Regions from separate parts of the Psychrobacillus sp. FSL K6-1464 genome, predicted to be linked through region 2. Evidence: riboswitches for the same ligand, from Rfam matches in the RefSeq annotation. Region 2 holds a riboswitch; the other holds the start of a gene.
What was found. Region 2 has a riboswitch for FMN ahead of MKX39_RS07360 (ECF transporter S component). Riboswitches for the same ligand answer to the same signal wherever they lie in the genome.
Positions count from the first base shown of each region.

Region 1: it holds a riboswitch for FMN, as region 2 does, so the genes downstream of both, ribE (riboflavin synthase) here and MKX39_RS07360 (ECF transporter S component) in region 2, are expected to answer to the same signal.

Region 1 covers NZ_JBBOOP010000001.1:1,345,686-1,350,530, forward strand. Annotated here, with positions in the region: gene MKX39_RS06410 (YitT family protein) at 1-458, shown strand, start outside; gene MKX39_RS06415 (hypothetical protein) at 519-743, opposite strand; gene MKX39_RS06420 (SDR family NAD(P)-dependent oxidoreductase) at 899-1,654, shown strand; gene MKX39_RS06425 (MarR family winged helix-turn-helix transcriptional regulator) at 1,669-2,112, shown strand; FMN riboswitch at 2,264-2,395, shown strand; FMN riboswitch at 2,598-2,729, shown strand; gene ribE (riboflavin synthase) at 2,870-3,508, shown strand; partial or broken gene ribB (3,4-dihydroxy-2-butanone-4-phosphate synthase) at 3,521-4,108, shown strand; gene ribH (6,7-dimethyl-8-ribityllumazine synthase) at 4,145-4,612, shown strand; gene MKX39_RS06445 (DUF3889 domain-containing protein) at 4,672-4,845, opposite strand, start outside.
Region 2 covers NZ_JBBOOP010000001.1:1,506,457-1,511,301, reverse strand. Annotated here, with positions in the region: gene MKX39_RS07375 (RecQ family ATP-dependent DNA helicase) at 1-713, opposite strand, end outside; gene MKX39_RS07370 (helix-turn-helix domain-containing protein) at 706-1,740, opposite strand; gene MKX39_RS07365 (ferredoxin) at 1,851-2,099, shown strand; gene MKX39_RS07360 (ECF transporter S component) at 2,828-3,421, opposite strand; FMN riboswitch at 3,575-3,707, opposite strand; gene MKX39_RS07355 (hypothetical protein) at 3,972-4,845, opposite strand, start outside.

The sequences.
Region 1 (4,845 bases), 160 kb from region 2:
ATGGTGCAGAAGTTTTAGCGGTTCTAGTATCTCGAAAAGTACCATTTTCAGTAGGAGATATAATCTTATTTATTAATGCGTTTATTTTTCTAGGTGCTGGTTTTATATATGGTTTAGAAGGAGCACTCTATTCAGCTACTACTTATTACATAGCTAAAATAGTTATTGATGTTATTCAAGTTGGACTTGAAAGTTCCAAATCAGTTCGAATAGTTAGTAAAGAATCCGAGGAAATTGGGTCTGCCATACAGGATCGTTTAGGTCGTGGTGTAACGTACTCCAGTGGTCGCGGAGGTTTCTCCAATGAAACTATGGATATTGTCACATGTGTAATCACTCGCATGGAAGAAAACAAGTTAATAACAATTATTAAAGAATTGGATCCTGGTGCTTTTATTGTGATCACAGATGTGGCAGAAGTAAGAGGCGGTACGTTCAAAAAACGAGATATTCACTAAAATATAAATACCCGTTAAATGAGTATATATGCTCATTTAACGGGTATTATTGTTTTAAAGTTATTTTCGTTTCTTCTTCCCGAGATCTTTTACAGAAGTTTTGTTTTTATCTACCACTTTTTCAAATTCTACTTGAACCTGAATACCATTTTCTTCTGTTTCCAGTACATTAATTACTTTACCTTTTCTACCTTTGATTTTAAGATCATCATCGATGAAAGGGATATCTCTTAATACTTGAGTTAAAATAACCATATTTTTCTCCATAAAATGAACTGCAAACATTTCCATTTCCCCTTACTTTATAATTTAGAATCTATGTATTTTATGATTATTTAAAAGTTATAGAACTTTTAAATGGATAAATCATATTAGTTTATCGTTAAATTGTTTAGTGTTAAACTAAATTGGAAATCATTAGAGAAAAAGGAGTGTTAAAGATGAGTAAACTTCAAGATAAAGTTGTAATCATTACTGGTGGTGCTGGTGGAATTGGATTTGGGATGGCAAAAGCAATGGCTAAAGAAGGCGCAATCGTTGCAATTGTAGATGTGAATGAGGAGACAGGTAAAGCAAGTGAGAAATTATTACAAGAAATTTCCCCAAGATCAATGTTTTTAAAAGCAGATCTTATGGATCGCGAAAACTTACCAAACATCATTAAAACAATAGTTGATAACTATGGTAAGTTGGATGTACTTGTAAATAATGCACATGCATCAAAACAATTAACGATTGAGAATATTACACAAGCGGATCTTGATCTATCATTTGGGACTGGATTCTATCCAACATTCTATTTAATGCAGGCTGCACTGCCTTACTTAAAAGAAACAAAAGGAAATATTATTAACTTTGCTTCAGGGGCAGGATTGGCTGGTCATGAAACTCAAGGAGCATATGCTGCTGCTAAAGAGGCAATTCGTGGGATATCACGTGTAGCTGCAAACGAATGGGGTCGTTTTGGTATTAATGTGAATATTATCAGTCCGGTTGCTAACTCAGAGGGAGTACAAGCATGGGCAAAAGCTCAACCTGAATATTATGAAGCAGTACTAAGTAAAATACCGATGGGTCGTTTCGGTGAAGTAGAAGAGGATATTGGTCGTGTAGCAGTATTTTTAGCTAGTGAGGATTCAAGATATATTACAGGTCAAACGATGATGGTTGATGGTGGATCCATCATGCTGCGTTAATAGAAGGATGTAGTATGGAGAAAACAAATTTATTTAAATTGATTCATGCAACTGAAATAATCTCAAACGAAAATATAGTTAAATTCTCTTCTAAATTTGAATTTCCAGTGGGAATATCTGCAATTTTGGTACTAGCTCAATTACGTACAAATGGTCCGGTAATGCAAAGTGATTTAGCAGATACCTTAGGGTATACAAAAGGAGCAATTACAAATATTTCTAGCAAGCTCGTGAAGTTCGAATTAGCGGAACGACTGTATAGTGAAGAAGATCGCCGGACGATCCATCTTCAGATTACAGAAAAAGGGCGATCTGCTTTAATGGAAGCACAAAAGATTGGCGAAGAAATATTTGTGGAGTTATTTGAAGAGTTGACTGTGGAAGAATTAGATCAGTATTTATATATACAGCAAAAAATATTAAACAGTATGAAAAATAAAAGATTGTCATCATCATGATCTAATTATTTTTTAGAGAAAAGTTAGCTAAGACCCTCAACATAAGAGGTTCTTAGCTTTTTATGTTTTTCAAAATCCTTTTGTATAATGTAAAAGTACTTAACTCCTTGCAATTAAGATATGAAATTGTTATGCTAATAACAATTTTATAACATTCCTTCGGGGTCGGGTGAAATTCCCAATCGACAGTAAGAGAGCAATCTCAAAGCCTGTGAGCCGTAAAACGCATGATTTGGTGAGAATCCAAAGCCGACAGTTAAAGTCTGGATGGGAGAAGGAGAAAGTCGCCTATTTGGAGGTTTTTTAGTTATGCTAAAAAAGGAACAACAGGCTTATTAAAGTATGACTTCTCTCGCATCCATAAATTTGGGTGCGTTTTTTAATGTCTAGCTATAGCGCTTGTCAGTGCCAACAAATTTGGGCAAGTCAGTTTGTTGGGACATGATCCCGCGGGCATAGGCGCTTCTATTTTTTAAAATTGAATAACTATCCTTCGGGGTCGGGTGAAATTCCCAATCGACAGTAAGAGAGCAACCTCAAAGCCTGTGAGCCGTAAAACGCATGATTTGGTGGAAATCCAAAGCCGACAGTTATAGTCTGGATGGGAGAAGGAGTAGTTCAATGCTTTTTGAGAGAAAAACACAAAAGGCTTATTTGAATCTACCTAATTTCCCTCCGACACTTATGTGTACGGAGGTTTTTGTTTGAAGTAGGCTTTAGATTCCATCTAAAAGTACTTACTAATAAGGAGGATACGATGTTTACAGGAATTGTTGAAGAGCTTGGCACCATTAAGAACGTACAAACATCTGCTAGCAGTATGCAACTTATTATCCGAGCAAAACGAATTTTAGAGGACATCAAATTAGGTGATAGTATTGCAGTGAATGGTGTCTGTTTAACAGTAATCGCATTTTCAAGATTTGAATTTACAGTGGACGTTATGCCAGAGACGTTTTATGCAACTACAACAAAATTATTAAATAGCAGTTCAGTTGTCAATTTAGAAAGAGCATTAGCGGCAAACGGTCGATTCGGTGGACATTTCGTTACAGGACATGTGGATGGTGTGGGTACCATATTGAAAAAGCGCCATGCAGCAAATGCAGTGTATATCGATATTATTGTACCAGAAGAGGCAAGTCACTTTTGTATTCCAAAGGGATCTATAACGATTGATGGAACAAGTTTAACTATTTTTGCTATAAATAAGTCGACAGTAACAGTTTCATTAATTCCCCACACAAATAAGGAAACAGTTCTAGGTGTGAAAAAAGCGGGTGAACTCGTTAATATCGAAGGTGATATGCTAGGGAAGTACGTGCATCAATTTAGTACAAAGAAAAGTGAATCGACTATCATCACCCAGGACTTTTTACAGCAGAACGGTTTTTAAGGAGAAATTAGCATGCTAAATACGATAGAAGAAGCAATTACAGATTTAACACAAGGAAAGCTTATTATTTTAGTAGATGATGAAAACCGCGAAAATGAAGGCGATTTCCTTTGCTTAGCAGAATTTGCAACACCAGAAAACATCAATTTCATGGCTAAGTATGGTCGAGGATTGATTTGTATGCCTATCCATGAAGAAATCGCAGAGGTATTGCAATTACATCCGATGGTTTCTAATAATACAGATTCTCATCAAACTGCATTTACTGTGTCGATTGATCATGAAAACACTTCAACGGGCATAAGTGCGTTTGATCGATCAGAGACGATGTTACAAGTCATTAAACCACAAGCAAAGGCACAACAGTTTAAACGACCAGGACATGTCTTTCCGCTAATCGCAAAGCCAGGTGGTGTACTGGAAAGACGAGGTCATACGGAAGCTGCAGTTGACCTTGCCATGCTTTGTGCCTCAGCTAAATCAGGTGTAATTTGCGAAATAATGAACGATGATGGTTCAATGGCACGCTTACCAGATTTACTGGAACTTGCCAAACAATATCAATTAAAGATTGTCACAATCGAAGAACTATCAAGGTATTTAATAAATATTAAAGCTAGCTAAGGAGAGAATAAGATGGTAAAAACAATCGAAGCAAATTTAATCGGAACAGATTTGAAAGTAGGTATTGTTGTCGGACGTTTTAATGATTTCATCAATGCAAAACTAGTTGACGGTGCAATAGATGGGTTAAAACGTCATGGTGTCGCTGAAGAAAGTATTGAAGTTGCTTGGGTTCCTGGTGTATTTGAAGTACCATTTATTGCAAAAAAAATGGCGGATTCCCAAAAATACGATGCAATCATTGGTCTTGGTACAGTAATCAGAGGTTCAACGACACACTATGATTATGTTTGCAACGAAGCAGCAAAAGGAATTGCACAAGTAGGTTTACAAACTGGAGTACCAGTTATTTTTGGTATCGTCACTACAGAATCTATAGAACAAGCTATTGAACGGGCAGGTACAAAGGTTGGAAACAAAGGATACGATGCAGCCGTCTCTGCAATTGAGATGGCAAATCTGTTAAAGGTCATGTCGTGATAAAATTGGTTCACTTAAATTTAGAAATGACTTAGAAACAATAGAAAAAGTATAAATAATTAATCCGAAACTTCATGGATTTGAACATGGATCAATTCATTAGTATCAGTAATATATTCAATTTTAACAGAGACTCCAAATTCTTTGTCACTCTCTTTTAACCTTAGACTGAACTTTTCAATGGTAGAATTTCCTTTCGGTTCACTTCCTTCATAAAGATAGTCAATTATACT
Region 2 (4,845 bases):
CGAGACTGTGTATAAATTATTCCTGGCCCCTCTGTGGAGGTGACTCTGCCTAGTATCCACTTCATTTTTTGTTGTTGGTTATCTACCTCTATCATTTCATAGGCTATAGCCGGTCGATCAAGTGAATGAATATATTCAAATGGTGCATTCATTTGTAGAGTTTTTTTAATATCATCCACCACTTCGGCTGTCGCAGTAGCCGTTAAGGCTAGAACGTTCACCGAACCAATTGATTGGAGCCAAGTGGAAATCCTTAAATAATCTGGTCTAAAATCAAAGCCCCATTGTGAGATACAATGTGCTTCATCTGCCACTACATAAGCAATAGAAAGTTTTCGAAGTGCTAGGTTAAATTGTTCATTTTGCAGCATCTCGGGAGAAGTAAATATGAATTTATAGTCAGCTAATCGACGAATAGCCATCTCCTTCTCCTGAAAAGATAAAAAGGAGTTAATAGCAATAACTCTTTTTTCACCAAGTATTTTCAATTGTTCCACTTGATCTTGCATAAGGGACAAAAGAGGTGACACAATAACCACAGTACCTTCCATCAGATAAGCAGGTAGTTGGTAGAGAAGTGATTTCCCCATTCCTGTAGGAAGTATTGCGATAACATCTTTTTTTTCTATTATTTGTTCAATTATTTCTTGTTGACCAGCACGAAAAGTAGCATGGCCAAATCTTTTCTGAAGAATTTCATTTAATTTATCCATGAATTTGTTCTCCCTTTGTTAGTGCTAAACGTACTTGAAAATAAGTTAGTTCGGGTAATCTATTTTTTATCACAGTAAGCTTTTTCGTATGTAACTCTTTGGATAAATGAAGAATCTTTTCAACTTGCTCACTCGATATAAATGCCGAAACAGAGAAATTTTTATCGGATGAAACTATTTCAATTACATGATCTTCTATTGTGTTAATCTTTAACTTTCTTATTCTAGCTATTTCCTCCATTGTATACCCTTTTTCAAAAAGACTATTCGTTTTAAAAGCAGAATCTGTGAGAGGAGTGTCTAGATGAATACCTTTTGCTAAAGAAAACAACAAAGGACTAGTATTTATATCAATATTGTCCAATATATTATGTAAGCACTCTAAGAAATTTATCTTTGCGTTCATATCAGTTAAATCATAGTAACGAGACAATTGTTCCCAAGTCAAGCCAGTTTTGTTATATCCACTAAGTCGATAAACAAATAATGTCCTGTGTAAATCATTTAACAAAGGACTTTCAAGCAATCGGAATATCTCTTGCTTTATATCATTACTCAAGTTAAATTCACGAAAGTTATGTTGGATGAGGAAGTCCTTGACGAAATTCTGAATAGCCATATCCTTTTGATTTGGCACAAATTTTTTCTCTTTTGCTTGGAACTGGGACAAAGTTTGGATCACTAAGTCCAATCTTTTCCAAAATAATTGTTCCCTCCCTCTGTATTCCCAGCCATTGAATAGAAACTCTTTACCTTCCACTACTGTAGCTATTCCTTTTTCTGTAATATAGACGAGTGATTCCTCTACCTGAATTAGACCACGGTTATGCAACTCATTAATTTCAATATCATAGTCTTCCTTCGATAATTGTGGGAGAATAGAGAAAAAAGCATGAAGTTGAAAATATGTCACATCTTGAATAGTTTGTCCTGATTTTTTACCTTTTAATAAATAATAAGGAGCATTCTCAGAACGTTGTCCGGATAACTTATGTATAATAAATAGTAATATTTGATGAAAATGCATAGGAATACCTCTCTTTTCTGAAGTATTTTGGTTGAAATATAGGGAAAACATCTTTAGAATGAATACGATAGCATATTCGTGTTAGTAGTTATAAAGGAGAGAATATAATAATGGCAAAATATACAATTGTAGATAAAGATACATGTATAGCGTGCGGAGCATGTGGAGCCGCTGCCCCAGATATTTATGACTATGATGATGAAGGTATTGCCTTCGTTATTTTAGATAATAACATGGGTACAACAGAAGTTCCAGAAGAACTAATGGAAGATATGGAAGACGCTTTTGAAGGCTGTCCTACTGATTCTATTAAAGTCGCAGATGAATCATTCGAAGGCGACGCACTGAAATACGAATAGTATATGGAATGGTGGTTGTGACTTTGTCATAATCACCATTTTTCATTCTAATAATATCAGACAACTAGACGCTAGGTCGGTCAATATCCGTTTCAATTGTTTTCGCATGGCTTTGGACAGACTTATTACTATCGTTTGACTGTCTCACCCTTCTACAACATTTAGAAACAGGTAAGGGCGTTTTTAGATAACTAGAGATAAGATACTTTCTTATTCTTAGAGGTGATGGATGACAGTCTAAGTACGCGACATCCTGTCGCAACGACTGCCTGACCCGCATCGTGCGAGCCCGAAGATGCAATTTCGTTCACTCGTTTGCTTCTTTATTTTGGCAACACTTACTATTTCTCTTTATTTCCACTAATGTACGAGAAATCTACCTTCTTACCTATCAATGGAGAATAACATTTAATTCAAAAGTGAATACAAATAACTTTTCCATTTCTAAGATTTTAACACTCTTGTGACTTAAGCGATAAGCTATGTTAAATCTTCTTGTTGGGTACTACCCGTTTATTTGATTGTAGCGCAAGGTGACGACTCCAGCGGGTAGCTTGAGCTGAAGACCCCACAGAAGCGCAGCGAACGAGGAGGCTGAAGCCAAGCCCGCGGAAAGCGTCCGCCTGAAGCGAAAATCAGTATTATCATTCTTTCTTTTCAGCTCCATGAACCAAGTATATTTTCTTTTTAAAAAAAGTTGTTCCTCCTAGTGGAGAAACAACTTTTTGTTAATTTGTATTAGGTTTCATATATGAACTAGTTACTTTATCAAGCAATGGCTTCATTCGTTTGAATAAAACAATCATCACGATCGTTACTAATATACCTTTAATAAGATTAAATGGTAATATACCAAAAATGATCGTATTAAACAAAGCAGTGCCTGTTTCCATAGGGAAATTTAAGAAATAAGCGTACATTGGTAAAAATACATAATAATTTAGTACACTCATCCCAATAGCCATAGAGACTGTACCTGCTCCGAGTCCTGCCATAATGCCTTTGGACGAAGTAACTTTGCGATAAATCAAATACACAGGTGTGATAAACAAGATACTAGTTACAAAGTTAGCCATATGACCAACAGGTACACCAGTTGGACTTCCTGCAAATAACCAATCTAGCACATTTTTTAAAAATGCGACTAAAATTCCTGCAACTGGTCCCATTGTGATTGCAGCGATTAATGCTGGTATATCACTAAAGTCCACCTTTAAATAAGCCGGTAAAACCGGTAATGGAAATGCAAGTAGCATTAAAACAAAAGAAATACTACTCAGCATTGCGACTGCAATAAGCATTCGCGTTTTGCCTTTTAACATAAATCCTCTCTCCTTTTGCGATTCACTCCACAAGAAGAAAGGTTCAGAACGTTTGCATACTTAAAAAATCCCTCGAACTTATAGAAGTTCAAGGGAGAAATAAGGTACACTTTAATAAGCGTATCCGTATAAGCATACGAAAAACGACTGCACCTTCACCTTCTCCCATCCAGACTATACTGTCGGCTTTGGAATTTAACCAAATCAACCTGTTAAGGTTCGCGGGCTGAAGAAATAAATTTCTAATACCGCCGGTCGGGAATTGCACCCTGCCCCGAAGATGAATCAATATTTTGTTGTCCTCCAAGAATATATCTTGAATTAATAACATTTTATCAAATTAAAACAATATATGCAACAGACCTGTTTGCAACTGAGAATACTAGGCAAATTTATGTTATGGGCGATAATAAAAATTTAAGGGCTGTATCGGATTGCTTATGGGCGGTATTCGAAGCCTTATGGGCTATTTTCACAAATGTATGGGCTATCACATATATCTTAAAACAAAAATGCCAAGCTTAAGTTAATAAGCATTGGCATTTTTTTATTATTGAATTGTTTGCATAGTAAAACCATTTGGCCCCACTGGAACTGGAAGTGGACTAGAAAAATCTATTTCATTCCATTTTTCTTGTACGATATTCTCTAATCGGATAGTTTGATTGAAGCTTGCAGCTGTAAGCGAGAAAGCTTCTATCAAACGGGATGCCTCACTTGCATTTAGTGATTCCAAATCTAAAGGCTCATCAAAATGTACAACAAGTCCCTTATCTTCCTTAACTGAATAAGTTACATCATTCGGAATAACAGAAGTATAAATTTCATTTTCAGGATTTTTCATCCCCTGCAATGCTTCTAATAGTGTATTGAAAGTTTTATTGAAGTTTGGCGTTAAATAGGTCACTTGATTAAAAGCCTTATATGCAAAATAATTTACCTTCTGCTCTGTGCCAGTTAACACCAAAGGTTCATCTATAGTCCCTACTTGATCCCATTCGATTGGGGATCCATCTTCATTTACTCTTAAGAACGAATCAAAATCGGTAAAGACCTCATTGATTGAAGAGATGTATGGTACAGCTGTTCCAGGTGCAGAATCGTAGCCATGATCTGCTGGTAAGTAATGTTTTAATATTTTACCTTCTGCTATAAAGTAGCCTTTGTAAGGATGATATTCTTGGAAACCAAGAGAAGTTTCGTCAATCTCCAAAGCATACTGATTATATAATTCTAAGCTACTAGGTTCCATATTTGGAAAATCCGCTTCTATTTTCTCTTGAGGAATGACAATCGTGATTGGTACAGTGAGCGCATTTTCCAATAGAGAAAAATGAAATACCGTTCCATCACCTAAATCCTGCTCATAAACAGAAGTAAAAGTCCTATCAAATGGGGCTAATTCTACATTAGGAGCTAACTTT